One region of the Microbacterium sufflavum genome, then DNA from elsewhere that is predicted to be linked to it. Evidence: predicted binding sites of a transcription regulator. Region 1 holds the regulator's gene; the other holds the start of a gene.

Region 1 (7,646 bases):
GGAGAAGCGCCGCCAGTACAGGCTCCACTTCGACAGGCGCTTCGTCGCGACGCGGGTGGTCTCGGGGCCGGCGGCCGCGGGGTCCGGGTGGATGGTCGGGTCGAGCATGTCGGTGCTCATGTCAGCTCACTCTCACACGCGGGTCGAGGACCACGACGGCGATGTCGGCGAGGATCGCGCCGATCGCCGTGAGGACCGCGCCGAAGGCCGCGATCGCGACGGTTCCGTGGATGTCGTTCTTCGAGATGGTCTCGATGAAGTACTTGCCCATGCCGTTCCACGCGAAGATCGTCTCGGTCAGGACCGCACCGGTGAAGATGGCGGGGATCGTGAAGGCGACCTGCGTGGCGACGGGGATCAGCGAGGTGCGCAGCGCGTGCTTGCGGATGGCCTGCTGCTTGGTGAGGCCCTTGGCGCGAGCGGTGCGCACGTAGTCGGCGTTGATGTTGTCCAGCAGCAGCGAGCGCTGCAGGAAGTGGATGCTCGCGTAGCCCGTGAGCACCAGGGCTATGGTCGGCAGCGTCAGATGCTGCAGCACATCTATCAGGGTGGGGAAGAAGCCCTCGACCCCCTGACTGGCGTTCCCTGTCACATAGAAGATGCGCGTGCCGGTGGCGTTGTTGAGGCCGATCGCGAGCAGCACGATCGCGAAGGCCGCGACCACGATCGGGATGTTCAGCGTGATGATGCTGGTGGCCTGGCCGATGCGGTCGGCGAGCTTGTACTGGCGGGAGGCCGTGTACACGCCGAGCGCGATGCCGAGGATCGTGGTGATGATCGTCGCGCCGAGCACGAGCTCCGCGCTGACCCACATGCGGTACGCGACCTGCTCGTTGACGGAGCCGCCGGTCGGGCTCACCCCCCAGTCCCACCGGAGGAGGATGCTGGTGAACCAGTTCCACCAGCGCTCGATGAGCGGCACGGTGTCGCTGAGGTTGCGGGGCACGAGGAGGTTGTTGATCTGCTCTTCACTGAGCGGAGGACGACGGCCCACGTAGTTGCTGCGCGGATCGAGGAACCCCCACGCGAGGAAGTAGGTGAGGTTCGTCGCGACCACGATCATGAGCAGCCAGCCGAGGGCGCGGCGTGCGAGGTACTTGATCAAGGGGGATTGTCTTTCTCTTCTCCAGACGCGCTCGGGATCCGCCGACGCAACGCTGAGCCGGGCGGATGAATCGGGCGCCATCCGCCGTTCTGCGCGACGCGACAGCCCTCACGGAGTCTGTGACGGAGTCGTATCGCTTACGGGATCCGGTGTCACGGATTGATCCCGGGCAACTTCGGGAGACTATCACCGATGTCCCCGAATGGGGATTCCCCTGCCCCTCACCGTAGAATCGACGGGACATGTCCCCACGCGCTCTCACCCCGCTTCAGCCTGCCGCGACGCCGGCTGCGCAGATCCGCAATTTCTGCATCATCGCCCACATCGATCACGGCAAGTCGACGCTCGCCGACCGCATGCTCCAGATCACCGGAGTGGTGTCGGACCGGGACATGCGGGCGCAGTACCTCGACCGCATGGACATCGAGCGCGAGCGCGGCATCACCATCAAGAGCCAGGCCGTGCGCATGCCCTGGGAGATCGACGGCGAGCCGTTCGCGCTGAACATGATCGACACCCCCGGCCACGTGGACTTCACCTACGAGGTGTCGCGCTCCCTCGCCGCGTGCGAGGGGGCGATCCTCCTGGTCGACGCCGCACAGGGGATCGAGGCGCAGACGCTCGCCAACCTCTACCTGGCGCTCGAGAACGACCTGCACATCATCCCGGTCCTCAACAAGATCGACCTCCCGGCGGCCGACCCGGAGAAGTACGCGAAGGAGCTCGCCTCCCTCATCGGGGGCAAGCCGGAAGACGTGCTGCGCGTCTCGGGCAAGACCGGCGTCGGCGTCGAGGATCTGCTCGACCGCCTCGTGCGGGAGATCCCCGCGCCGGTCGGAGACGCCGAAGCTCCCGCCCGCGCCATGATCTTCGACTCCGTGTACGACGCGTACCGCGGCGTCGTCACCTATGTGCGCATGGTCGACGGCAGCCTCTCCCCGCGCGAGCGCATCCAGATGATGTCGACCGGCGCCAACCACGAGGCTCTCGAGGTCGGGGTGTCCAGCCCTGAGCCGACGCCCACGAAGGGCCTCGGCGTCGGCGAGGTGGGCTACCTCATCACCGGCGTGAAGGACGTGCGCCAGTCGAAGGTCGGCGACACCATCACGAACGCGCGCAAGCCCGCCGCCGACGCGCTTCCCGGCTACACCGACCCGAAGCCGATGGTGTTCTCGGGCATCTACCCGATCGACGGCAGCGACTACGCGGAACTGCGCGAGGCCCTCGACAAGCTCAAGCTCTCCGACGCGTCGCTGCAGTACGAGCCGGAGACCTCGGTCGCGCTCGGCTTCGGCTTCCGCTGCGGCTTCCTCGGCCTGCTGCACCTGGAGATCGTGACGGAGCGGCTCGCGCGCGAGTTCGGCCTCGACCTCATCACCACGGCGCCGAGCGTGATCTACGAGGTCGTCACCAGCGACACCGGCGAGACGGTCACGGTCACGAACCCGAGCGAGTACCCCGATGGGCGCATCGGCTCGGTGTCGGAGCCGATGGTGAAGGCGGCGATCCTGCTGCCCAAGGACTACGTCGGCACCGTGATGGAGCTGTGCCAGTCGCGGCGCGGCACGCTGCTGGGCATGGAGTACTTCTCGGAGGAGCGCGTCGAGCTGCGCTACAACATGCCGCTCGGCGAGATCGTGTTCGACTTCTTCGACCAGCTCAAGTCCAAGACGCAGGGGTACGCCTCGCTCGACTACGAGCCCTCCGGTCAGCAGGAAGCCGACCTGGTGAAGGTCGACATCCTCCTCCAGGGCGAGAAGGTCGACGCCTTCAGCTCGATCGTGCACCGCGACAAGGCCTACGCGTACGGCACGATGATGGCCGAGCGCCTGCGCAAGCTCATCCCTCGCCAGCAGTTCGAGGTGCCGATCCAGGCGGCGATCGGTGCGCGCATCATCGCCCGCGAGACCATCCGCGCGATCCGCAAGGACGTGCTCGCCAAGTGCTACGGCGGTGACATCACCCGCAAGCGCAAGCTCCTCGAGAAGCAGAAGGAGGGCAAGAAGCGCATGAAGATGGTCGGCCGCGTCGAGGTCCCCCAGGAGGCGTTCATCGCGGCGCTCTCCGGCGACGTCGAGGGCAAGGACAAGAAGTAACCCGGGCGATCCTGGGCGCTCCCGTGGTGCGGGGGGTGTTCGCCCAGGGAACCCGAAGTAGGCTGGATCTCATGCGGCGCGGGACTTTCCGAGACGACACGGTGGACTATGCGGCCGTGGGTGCGACCCACGCCCCCGACCTGATGCAGTACCCGCCGGAGCGCAGCATCCCGGCGGAGGAGTCCTGGCGGATCGGCAGCGGCGAGGAGCGGTTCCAGACGGCGGGCGAGGCCCTGCTGTCGTGGACGGCGCAGCGCGCAGCCGGACTCTCGGTGGAAGACGTGCGTCCTGCCCCGGGCCCCGCGTACGCCGGGGTCAGCTTCGACGCCGAGGGCAACCCGATCGCGCCGAGCAAGCGCGATGTCGAGCCGCGCTATGACGCGGAGGGCATGCCGTTCGTCGGCGCCGGGATGACGCTGCACCTGCGCGGTCGGGTGGGCGGCATGCGCGCCGACTCCGAGCTGCGCGTGATCTCGGTCACCGAGGAGACACGGCGCATCGGCTTCGTGCTCGGGACGATCGGGGGCTCGGTCGTCAGCGGCGAGGAGTCGTTCGACGTCGACTGGCGCGAGGACAACGACGAGGTGTGGTTCACGGTGCGCGCGTTCGACGCGCCCAACGCGCTCGTCTACCGCCTGATCCCGGCACTCATGAAGCGGCGCCGCCGCGAGCTGTTCGCGCGGTACCTGCGCGCGATCTCCCCGCTGTACGCGACCCCCGTCTGATGGCGGGACCGCTTCCCCTCGGCGATCCGGCTCCCGCCGACGGCCGCCTGCCCGACGACCTGCCGATCTCTGCCGACACCCCGTTCTCGGCGTACCTGCACGTGCCGTTCTGCCGCGTGCGCTGCGGCTACTGCGACTTCAACACCTATACGTCGAGCGAGCTGCGCGGCGCGAAGCAGGAGGACTATGCGTCGACCCTGATCGGCGAGATCGCCCTCGCTCGCGGCGTGCTGGACGCCGCGGGGGCGCTGCGACCGATGGACACGGTGTTCTTCGGGGGCGGCACGCCGACGCTGCTGCCCCCGGGCGACCTCGCGCGCATGCTCGGCGCGGCGACCGCGGCGTTCGGGCTCGCGCCGGGTGCCGAGGTGACGGTGGAGGCGAACCCCGACACGGTGACACCCGAGGTGGCGCGCACCCTCGCGCAGGCCGGCGTCACGCGGTTGTCGATCGGCATGCAGTCGGCGGTGCCGCACGTGCTCGCCGCTCTCGATCGCACGCATCAGCCGGAGAACGTGCGGACGGCGGTGGCCGCGGCCAAGGGTGCGGGACTGGACGTCAGCGTCGATCTCATCTACGGCGCGCCGGGGGAGTCGCTCGCCGACTGGGAGGCGTCGCTCGATGCGGCCCTCCAGCTCGAGTCGGACCACATCTCCGCGTACGCGTTGATCATCGAGGACGGGACGAAGCTCGCGCGGCAGATCCGTCGCGGCGAGGTGCCTACCCCCGACGACGACCTGCAGGCGGACATGTACGAGCTGGCCGACGAGCGGCTGGCCGCGGCGGGTTTCGAGTGGTACGAGGTCAGCAACTGGGCGCGCACGCCGGAGCAGCGGTCGCGGCACAACCTGGCGTACTGGCGGGGGAGCGACTGGTGGGGCTTCGGTCCCGGCGCGCACAGCCACGTGGCGGGACTGCGCTGGTGGAACGTGAAGCATCCGGCCGCCTACGCGCAGCGGCTCGCGGCGTCCGCGTCTCCGGCGGCGGGACGGGAGCGCCCCGACGTGGAGGCCCAGACGCTCGAGCGCATCCTGCTGCTCAGCCGCATCCGCGAGGGCATCGCGGTGGACGACCTGCCCGCGGCGAACCGCCCCCGCGTGGCCGGGCTCATCGCGGACGGCCTGATCGACGCGGCGGCGGCGCTCCGCGGGCGCGTGCAGCTCACCCTGCGCGGACGCCTCCTCGCCGACGCGGTGGTGCGCGAGCTCACCGACTGAGTGATCGGCGCGCGGGTTCGGAGAACTCCCGGTCGTACGCGGTAGGATTGGCACTCAGGGTGTCAGAGTGCCAGCGTCCGGTCGTCAGCGGGAAGGGGTGGGCCATGGTCACAGAGCGAGGACTCCAGGTTCTCCGCGCGATCGTGCAGGACTACGTCGAGACGCACGAGCCGGTGGGCAGCCGATCGATCGTCGACCGGCACTCGTTCGGGGTGTCCGCGGCGACGATCCGCAACGACATGGCGCAGCTCGAAGACGAGGAGCTCATCACCGCCCCCCACACGTCGTCCGGTCGCGTGCCCACCGACAAGGGCTACCGCGTCTTCGTCAACCACCTCGCCCAGCTCCGTCCCCTCTCCTCGGCGCAGCGCTCGGCGATCGAGTCGTTCCTCGCCGACCCCGCCGACCTCGACGACCTCATGGCGCGCACGGTGCGGGTACTGACGCAGCTCACGGGTCAGGTCGCGCTGGCGCAGTATCCGTCGTTCGCCCGCGCGCGGGTCACGCACGTGGAGCTCGTCGCGCTGGCCCCCAACCGTCTCCTGACCGTGCTGGTGACCGATGCCGGCGGCGTCTCGCAGCGGATGACGGTGCTGCCGGATGCGATCGACGAGGCCGATCTCGGTGTGCTCCGCGCCCGGCTCTCCGCGCTCATCACGGGGCAGGCGATCGCGGAGGCGTCCGAGCGGCTGCAGACCCTGCTGGCCGCGGAGGAGACGCCGCGCGACCGCGTGCTGCGCACTCTCGCCGGCGTCCTCGTCGACGAGCTGGGCGGGTTCCGTCAGGAGCGACTGGTGATGGCGGGCGCGGCGACCCTCGCCCGCCGCGAGCACGACTTCCGCGGCAGCATCCACCCCCTCCTCGAGGCGATCGAGGAGCAGGTGACGCTGCTGCGGCTGATGAGCGAGATGGTGGCCGACGAGCACGGCCTGGCGGCCAGCATCGGCACCGAGAACGCGCCGTTCGGTCTCGGCGAGGCGTCGATCGTCGCGAGCGACTACGCGGCACCGACCGGAACGGCGCGCGTCGGCGTGATGGGGCCGACGCGCATGGACTATCCGAGCAACCTGGCGGCGGCGCGGGCGGTGGCCCGCTACCTGTCGCGGATGCTCGACGACGACGAGGCCGGCCGCTGACGCGGCCCCACGGAACACGCAGAAGGGCGATTGTGGCGGACCACTATGAGGTTCTCGGGGTGTCCCGGGACGCTTCCACGGATGAGATCAAGAAGGCGTACCGCCGACTGGCGCGGCAGCTCCACCCGGACGTGAATCCGGGCGAGGACGCGGCCGAGCGGTTCAAGCTCGTCACCCACGCGTACGACGTGCTCAGCGACGAGGAGTCGCGACGCCGCTACGACATGGGCGGCGGGGACGGCGCCGCGGGCAACTTCGGCGGCTTCGGCGGGTTCGGCGACATCTTCGAGACGTTCTTCGGCGCCGCGCAGGGCGGTGGCCGCGGAGCCCGACCCCGGTCGCGGCGCGAGCGCGGTCAAGACGCCCTGGTGCGCGTGACGCTCGAGCTGGGCGACGTCGTGTTCGGCGCACACCGCGACATCGAGGTCGACACCGCGGTGCTGTGCGAGACGTGTCAGGGCTCGTGCTGCCAGGAGGGCACGTCGCCCGTCACGTGCGACATCTGCGGCGGCACCGGCCACGTGCAGCGTCAGGTGCGCAGCCTGCTCGGCAACGTCGTCACCTCGCAGCCGTGCGGCACGTGCGAGGGCTACGGCACCACCATCCCGTATCCGTGCGGCACGTGCGGCGGACAGGGGCGCGTGCGCTCGCGGCGCACCGTGTCGCTCGACATCCCCGCCGGCGTGGAGACCGGACTGCGCCTGCAGCTGCCGGGCTCCGGTGAGGTCGGTCGCGCCGGTGGCCCCAACGGCGACCTGTACGTGGAGGTCACGGTCACCCCGCACCCCGCGTTCAGCCGGGAGGGCGACGACCTCCTCGCGACGCTCGAGGTGTCGATGACCGATGCGATCCTCGGCACCGACACGTCGATCGAGGGCCTGGACGGCGAGGTCGACCTGGAGATCCGCCCCGGTGTGCAGTCCGGCGACGTGCTGACGATCAAGGGCCGCGGCATCACGCCGCTGCGCGGCACCCAGCGCGGCGACCTGCGGGTGGGCGTGCAGGTCGTGACACCCACGAAGCTCGACGCGTCGCAGCGCAAGCTCATCGAGGACTTCGCGAAGAAGGCGAAGGCTCCGGCCCCGCAGCTCGCCCAGTTCCAGCAGGGGCTGTTCTCGAAGCTGCGCGACCGGTTCCGCGGACACTGATCGTGGCGCTCCACTTCCTGGTCGAGACGGCGGGAGGCGCGGCCGTCGGCGACCTGGTCACACTGACCGGCGCCGAGGCGAAGCACGCCGCCGTGGTGCGTCGGCTGCGCGTCGGCGAGGCCGTGACGGTGGGGGACGGCCGCGGCGTGTGGCTGACCGGCGTCGCGGAGGAGGTCTCGCCGTCGCGCGTCGAGGTGCGGGTGCAGGAGCGCGCGGAGT
Region 2 (7,646 bases), on a different contig from region 1:
CAAGCAGCGCTCCGACCACCCAGCAAGCGAGCGTCAGAAAGGCGACGGGGGCCTCGATCGCCGCTCCCTCACCCGGGAGGATCGCGCTCTGCGCGGCCGCCACCGGAAGATAGGTCGCGGCATCCACCACCCACGCCCACGCCTCACCGGCCATCGAGAAGAAGTTCCCGACGATCGGCAGCACGAACAGCAGGCCGACCGTCGCGGCGATCGCGCCGGCGCCCGAGCGCAGGATGAACCCGAACGCGACGCCGATCAGGGCGAACACCGACATCGACAGGGATGCGACCAGGATCGGCAGGAACGACGCCGACGGGTCGGACCAGTCGATGCTCTGATCGCGGGAACCGACGATCATCCCGACCGCCACGGCCGCGACACCGAAGATCACGAGCGAGGACACGAACAGGAACAGCGCCAGCACGAGCGACTTCGCGAGCAGGACGGCCCCGCGCACCGGAACGGCCGTGAGCGTCGAGCGGATCATGCCGGTCGAGTACTCGCCGGTCACCGCGATCGCGCCGATGATGCCCGCCAACAGCATCGTGAACTGGATCGGCATGACCACGGCCTGGATGGGTTCGAACCCCGGAACGTCCACCGCCTGGGCGATCAGCATGGCGATGCCGATCGTGAGGACGGCGGCGATCGCGATGGACCACCACGTGGAGCGCAGCGTGGTGAGCTTGATGGTCTCGCTGCGGACGGCCCGGAAGAAGGTGAGCCGGCGACCGGTGTCGACGCGCGGTGTCGTGGCGACGGGGGCCTGCGTGGTCATGAGAGCTCCTTCGTGCGGTACTCGACGGCGTCGCCGGTGAGAGCGAGGTAGGCGTCCTCGAGAGAGCCGGTGGTGGGCGTGAGTTCGTGCAGGGGGATACCGCGTTCGGCAGCCAGGTCGCCGATGCGTGCGGCCGGGAGACCGACGATGTCGAGCAGATCCGGCGCGGAGCTGACGATCTCGACGTCCGGCGCCCCCACGGCCGCGGCGAGCTCCGCGGGACGCGGCGTGCGCACCCGAACGGTGTTCCTGGTCCACGAACGCACGAGGTCCGCGAGGGGAGCATCGGCGAGGACACGCCCGCGTCCCATCACGATCACGTGGTCGGCGGTCTGCGCCATCTCGCTCATCAGGTGGCTCGACAGCAGCACGGTCCGCCCCTCCGAGGCGGCGTGGCGCACGAACTGCCGCACCCAGCGCACACCCTCGGGGTCGAGACCGTTGACCGGCTCGTCGAGGATCAACGTGTGCGGGTCACCCAGTAGAGCCGAGGCGATCCCGAGGCGCTGGCCCATGCCCAGGGAGAACTTCCCGGCGCGCTTGCGGGCGACGGAGCCGATGCCGGCGAGGTCGATCACCTCGTCGACCCGCGAGTCGGGGATGCCGTGGGTCGCGGCCATCGCCCGCAGATGATTCCTGGCGGTGCGCCCGGTGTGCACGGCCTTCGCGTCGAGGAGCACCCCGACCTCGGTGAGCGGGGCGCGGAGCTTGCGGTATTCGCGCCCGCCGACGGCAGCGCGACCCGAGGTGGGCCGGTCGAGTCCGACGATCAGGCGCATGGTCGTCGACTTCCCGGCACCGTTCGGGCCGAGGAACCCGGTGACCGTGCCCGGCTGGACGGTGAACGACACGTCATCGACGGCCGTCTTGTCTCCGAACCTCTTGGTGAGGCCTTCTGCTGTGATCATGTCGTCCACGCTACGGACGGCGCCCGCCGCGCGCGTCCGCCCGCGGTACCTTTCCGCGCGCTCCGGATCCTCCCCCGGAAGGATGAGTGACCGCTTGCGCGGGGGCGCTGTCCGGGGCCACCATGCTGCGCCGTGAGCACCGTGGGCCGTCGGGTTCCGGGGCTCGGATAGGGTCGACGGGTGACAGACGCCCGTCGACTCCCCGCGCCCCTGGCCCTCGGCGGAGCCGTCGCCATCGGCGTCATGACCGCCATCCAGGCGCGGATCAACGGGGTGCTGGGCGTACGGGTCGACAACGGCATCGTCGCGGGCTTCCTCTCCTTCTCGGTCGGGCTCGTGGCGCTCGCGGTCGTGATCGCGCTCCTGCCGTTCGCCCGTCGCGGTGCCGTACGGCTATGGCGGGGGGTCCGCGGGCGCTCCGTCCCGTTCTGGATGCTCCTCGGCGGCGCGTGCGGGGCCCTCACGGTCTCGACGCAGGGGCTCACAGCGGGCGTCCTCGGCGTCTCGCTGTTCACGGTCGGCGTGGTGGCGGGGCAGACGCTCCACGGCCTGGTGCTGGACCGGATCGGCTTCGGGCCCGCGGGCGTCGTCGCGGTGACCCCCGGTCGCCTGCTCGGTGGGGCGCTGGCGCTCGCCGCGGTCGCGATCTCCCTGTCGGGCGACGTCCTGGCGTCCGCTCCGCTGTGGATGCTGGTGCTGCCGTTCCTCGCGGGAGTGGGCATCGCCTGGCAGGCCGCGACCAACGGGCGTTTGGCGCAGCGCGTGCAGTCGCCCATCGCCGCCACGCTCATGAGCTTCATCGCCGGGACGGTCGTGCTCGCGGTCGCCGCGGCCCTGAGCGTCGCGCTGCGCGGAGCGCCGGACCCCCTCCCGGCCGAGCCGTGGCTCTACCTCGGCGGGTTCCTCGGTGCCGCGTACATCCTGCTCGGCGCGTTCATCGTGGCTCACACGGGAGTGCTGCTGATGGGGCTCGGCTCGGTGCTGGGCCAGCTGGTGACCTCGGTGGTGATCGACGTGCTGTGGCCTGCGGAGGCGGGACCGGCGCTGTGGCAGGTGATCGCGATGGTCGTCGTCGCGGTGGCGTCGGTCGTCGTGGCAGTGCCGCGGCGTCGTGGCCGGTGACTACGCGGGGTTCTCCTTCGCGGCCTTCTTCTTCGCCTTCTTGGCGGCCTTCTTCGCCTTCTTCTTCGCCTTCTTGGCGGACTTCTTCTCCGCGTTCGCCTCGGCCTTCTTCTCGTTCTCGGCGAGCTCGGCGGGCTCGGCGGCGGCGACGGCCGGTTGGGTCGAGGGAAGACGCGTCAGCAGTCTGCGCGCGTCGACGGCCTTGCGTCGGCCCGGCGACTTCCCCGGCGGTTTGTCGCCGACGTACAGCCAGCCCAGCAGCTCCTCGTCGTCGGCGAGGCCGTGCATCGCCGCGACCGGCTGCGACCGCGTGAAATGTCCGGTGCGCCAGATCACACCCCACCCTGCTTCGTCCAGCAGGAGGCTGAGCACGTGGGCGACGCCGGAGGCGACGGCCTCCTGCTCCCACCGCGGCACCTTCTCGCTCGGCTGGTAGCTGGCCACCACCGCGATCAGCAGGGGGGCGCGCAGCGGCTTCGTCGAGGGGGAGTCGTCGCCCTGCGCCTGGGCGATCGCTGCTCCGAGGGCCTCTCGATCGGCGCCGCGCAGCTCGATCAGCCGCCACGGTCGCAGCGAGGAGTGATCGGCGACGCGTCCGGCCGCGGCCACCAGGGCCAGCAGTTCTTCCCGCCCGGGCGCGGTGTCTCCGACCTTCGACCAGGACTGTCGTGCGCGGACGGCGTCGAGCGCGCTCACGACTCGTCTGGCGTGAAGTTCAGCGCGATCGAGTTCATGCAGTAGCGGTCGCCCGTGGGAGTGCCGAAGCCGTCGGGGAACACGTGCCCGAGGTGCGAGCCGCACGTCGCGCAGCGGACCTCGGTGCGCACCATGCCCAGGCTGTCGTCCTCCAGGAGCTCCACGGCGTCGGGCCGGATCGACTCGTAGAAGCTGGGCCACCCGCACCCGGAGTCGAACTTGGTGCCGCTCTTGAACAGCTCGGCGCCGCACGCTCCGCACGTGTACAGGCCGGCGCGCTCCTCGTCGAGCAGTTCTCCGGTCCAGGCGCGCTCGGTCGCGGCCTGGCGCAGCACCGCGTACTGCTCTTCGCCGAGCTCCTTGCGCCACTCGTCTTCGGTCTTGTCCACGCTGTACGACATTGCGTCCTCCTCGGGTCCTCTCCATTCTCCACGCTGCGGCGGTGTCTCGGCGCTGCGCGTCAGAATGGACGCATGACCGACCCGATCCGGGAGCGCTATGCCCGCTTCGCGCGCGACGAGGCCCCCGGGCGCAGCGCCCTGTACGGGGAGTGGGCGGCCGGCGTCAGCGATGACGAGCAGCTGCGCGATGTGCTGCGTCGCATCCCGGAGACGCACCGCCAGCCACCGCTGGTGTTCGCGGTGTCCCGGCTGCTGGGCGCCCCGCTCGAGGACTACGCGGCGTGGCGCGCCTTCGTCCTGGCGCACGCCGACGTGCTCGTGGCCGAGTGCGCGGCGCGGTCCCTGCAGACGAACGAGCCGCTGCGGCTGGCGGCGCTGCTCCCGGTCCTCTCCGAGATCGAGGGGCCGATCGCGCTTCTCGAGCTCGGCGCATCGGCCGGTCTCTGCCTGTACCCAGACCGGTACTCGTATCGCTACGTGACGGCCGAGGGCTCCGAACGGCTCGCCGTCGACCCGCACGACGGTCCCTCCCCGGTCGTGCTGCAGAGTCGGGTGACGGGGACGATGCCGAGTGTTCGCCTGCCCGAGGTCGTGTGGCGGGGCGGCATCGATCTCGCACCGCTCGATGCCGCGGACGACGGAGACCGGCGGTGGCTGCGCGGGCTCGTGTGGCCGGGGGAGTCCGGGCGCGAGCGCCGCATCGAGGCCGCGCTCGACATCGTCGCAGCCGATCCACCGCTGCTGCTCGCCGGCGACGCGGCCGAGAGGCTCGAGGAGCTCCTGGCGATGATGCCTGTGGGTGCCACCCCCGTCGTCACGACGCCCGGGGTGCTCGTCCACATCCCCCGCCGTGCGCGCGAGGCTCTCGTCGCGCAGATCCAGGGGCTGCCGGCGCGATGGATCACGATCGACCCACCCGGACTGCTCGACGTGTGGCGGCCGTCCGTGGACGCGACGACATGGTCCGGCTTCGTGGTCGCGCTCGACGGCAGGGTGCGGGCGGCGGCCGACCCGCTCGGGCTATGGTGGGAGTGGCGCGCGGGCGATGACGTCACCGCGTCCTAACCTGGAGCCATGCTCGGAGACCTCACGGAACGCGACCGCGCGATCCTCGCCCTCGAAGCCGCCTGGCCGCGGCATGGCGGCATGAAGGAAGAGGTCATCCGCAGCACCCTCGGCATGAGCGCGGCGCGCTACTACCAGCTGCTCGGACGACTCATCGACTCGGAGGCGGCCCTGGCGTTCGACCCGGTCCTGGTGCGGCGGCTGCGACGGCTCCGCGACACCCGGGGCACCCGACGGGCGGCGCGCATGCCCGGCTTCGTCGGCTGACGGACCCGCTTCGCTCCGCTCGCTGGCCTCCGTCGCGGATTGCCAGCATCGTGCCGCTAGCATCGAGGGGTGTCCAAGCCCTCCCGTGACCGATTCGATGACGTTCCCCGCGCCTCCGGACGCGTCGGGGCCCACCGCGCGGAGGCTCCGGGCATGAACGGCTGGGTGGTCCTGCTGTGGTCCTTCGTGGCTGCGCTCGTCCTGATCATCGCCGGGATCTTCGGTTCGCTGGTCGTCATGGGGCGCATCGAGCTGTTCCCCGAGGCGGGCCCCAGCGCGGTGCCGACACCGGAGGAGACGGGTGTGGTCGACCCGAGCTACTCGGTCATGATCCTCAACGCGACCCCTGATTCCGGCCTCGACGACCAGATGCGTGACACTCTCATCAATGCCGGCTGGCCGGCGGGGATCGTGTTCGCCACGGACAGCGCGAGCGACGACTTCGCCACGACGACCATCTACTACGTCGACGACGCGGACGAGCAGGCGGCCGTGGGTCTCGCCGGGGTGATCGGCGGCGCTGCGGTGAAGCAGGACGACTTCTACGCCGATCTGAACGAGACGGGCGGCAAGCAGCTCACCGTCGTGATCGGCCTCGATCGCTCAGCGTCGGCGCCGGAGCAGTCCGAGGAGACTCCCGCTCCCTGACGCCCCTCCACAGGCGGGCGACGCGGCTTGCACTCGATGGTGTCGAGTGCCAGAATGGCGTTAGCACTCTCTCACTCTGAGTGCTAAACCCACCGTCTACGTCCAGGAGGGACGACAAAACTCATGGCAAAGATCATCGCCTTCGATGAGGAGGCCCGCCGCGGCCTCGAGCGTGGCCTCAACATCCTCGCCGACGCGGTCAAGGTGACCCTCGGCCCGCGTGGTCGCAACGTCGTGCTCGAGAAGAAGTGGGGCGCCCCCACGATCACGAACGACGGTGTCTCCATCGCCAAGGAGATCGAGCTGGACGACCCGTACGAGAAGATCGGCGCGGAGCTCGTCAAGGAGGTCGCCAAGAAGACCGACGACGTCGCCGGTGACGGCACGACGACCGCCACGGTGCTCGCCCAGGCCCTGGTCCGCGAGGGTCTGCGCAACGTCGCGGCCGGCGCCGACCCCATCTCCCTCAAGCGCGGCATCGAGAAGGCCGTCGCCGCCATCACCGAGGAGCTGCTGAGCAGCGCGAAGGAGATCGACTCCAAGGAGCAGATCGCCGCGACCGCGTCCATCTCGGCGGCAGACCCGGCCATCGGTGAGCTGATCGCCGAGGCGATCGACAAGGTCGGCAAGGAGGGTGTGGTCACCGTCGAGGAGTCGCAGACCTTCGGCACCGAGCTCGAGCTCACCGAGGGCATGCGCTTCGACAAGGGCTACCTGAACCCGTACTTCGTCACGGACCCGGAGCGCCAGGAGGCCGTGTTCGAGGACCCGTACATCCTCATCGCCAACCAGAAGGTCTCGAACATCAAGGACCTCCTGCCCATCGTCGACAAGGTGATCCAGGACGGCAAGGAGCTCGTCATCATCGCCGAGGACGTCGAGGGCGAGGCTCTGGCGACGCTCGTGCTGAACAAGCTCAAGGGCATCTTCAAGTCGGTCGCCGTCAAGGCTCCCGGCTTCGGCGACCGTCGCAAGGCGCAGCTGCAGGACATCGCGATCCTCACCGGCGGCCAGGTCATCACCGAAGAGGTGGGCCTGAAGCTCGAGAACGCGACGCTCGACCTGCTGGGTCGTGCCCGCAAGGTCATCGTCACCAAGGACGAGACCACGATCGTCGAGGGTGCCGGCGAGGCCGACCAGATCGAGGGTCGCGTCACGCAGATCCGTCGCGAGATCGAGAACACCGACAGCGACTACGACCGCGAGAAGCTGCAGGAGCGCCTGGCGAAGCTCGCCGGTGGCGTGGCCGTCATCAAGGCGGGCGCTGCAACCGAGGTCGAGCTCAAGGAGCGCAAGCACCGCATCGAGGACGCCGTGCGCAACGCGAAGGCGGCCGTCGAGGAGGGCATCGTCCCCGGTGGTGGCGTCGCGCTCATCCAGTCCGGCACCAAGGCGCTCGACGCCCTGTCCCTCGAGGGTGACGAGGCGACCGGTGCGAACATCGTCCGCGTGGCGATCGAGGCTCCGCTCAAGCAGATCGCCCTCAACGCCGGTCTCGAGCCGGGTGTCGTCGCCAACAAGGTCTCCGAGCTCCCCGCGGGCCAGGGCCTCAACGCCGCCAGCGGCGAGTACGGCGACATGTTCGCACAGGGCATCATCGACCCGGCGAAGGTCACGCGCTCCGCGCTGCAGAACGCCGCGTCGATCGCCGGCCTGTTCCTGACGACGGAGGCCGTCGTCGCCGACAAGCCGGAGAAGGCTGCCGCTCCCGTGGGTGACCCCTCGGGTGGCATGGACTTCTGATCCCGCTGCATCCACAGA

Evidence for each region. The regulator HrcA, encoded in region 1, represses chaperone genes, less so after heat shock. The targets are predictions, from matches to a motif close to TTNGCACTCGNNNNNNNCGAGTGCNAA.
Region 2: groL (chaperonin GroEL) is a predicted target of HrcA. The motif match lies at 5,946-5,972, and genes of this name have one in related genera.

What each region holds. Positions count from the first base shown of each region.
Region 1 is NZ_JAHWXK010000002.1:227,219-234,864, forward strand. Features, by position in the region: gene KZC56_RS15650 (ABC transporter permease) at 1-120, opposite strand, end outside; gene KZC56_RS15655 (ABC transporter permease) at 122-1,105, opposite strand; gene lepA (translation elongation factor 4) at 1,348-3,201, shown strand; gene KZC56_RS15665 (DUF1990 domain-containing protein) at 3,273-3,926, shown strand; gene hemW (radical SAM family heme chaperone HemW) at 3,926-5,143, shown strand; gene hrcA (heat-inducible transcriptional repressor HrcA) at 5,248-6,279, shown strand; gene dnaJ (molecular chaperone DnaJ) at 6,312-7,427, shown strand; gene KZC56_RS15685 (16S rRNA (uracil(1498)-N(3))-methyltransferase) at 7,430-7,646, shown strand, end outside.
Region 2 is NZ_JAHWXK010000001.1:33,132-40,777, reverse strand. Features, by position in the region: gene KZC56_RS00220 (ABC transporter permease) at 1-778, opposite strand, end outside; gene KZC56_RS00215 (ABC transporter ATP-binding protein) at 775-1,686, opposite strand; gene KZC56_RS00210 (DMT family transporter) at 1,897-2,808, shown strand; gene KZC56_RS00205 (nitroreductase family protein) at 2,809-3,504, opposite strand; gene msrB (peptide-methionine (R)-S-oxide reductase MsrB) at 3,501-3,905, opposite strand; gene KZC56_RS00195 (DUF2332 domain-containing protein) at 3,978-4,970, shown strand; gene KZC56_RS00190 (DUF3263 domain-containing protein) at 4,980-5,237, shown strand; gene KZC56_RS00185 (LytR C-terminal domain-containing protein) at 5,307-5,885, shown strand; gene groL (chaperonin GroEL) at 6,009-7,628, shown strand.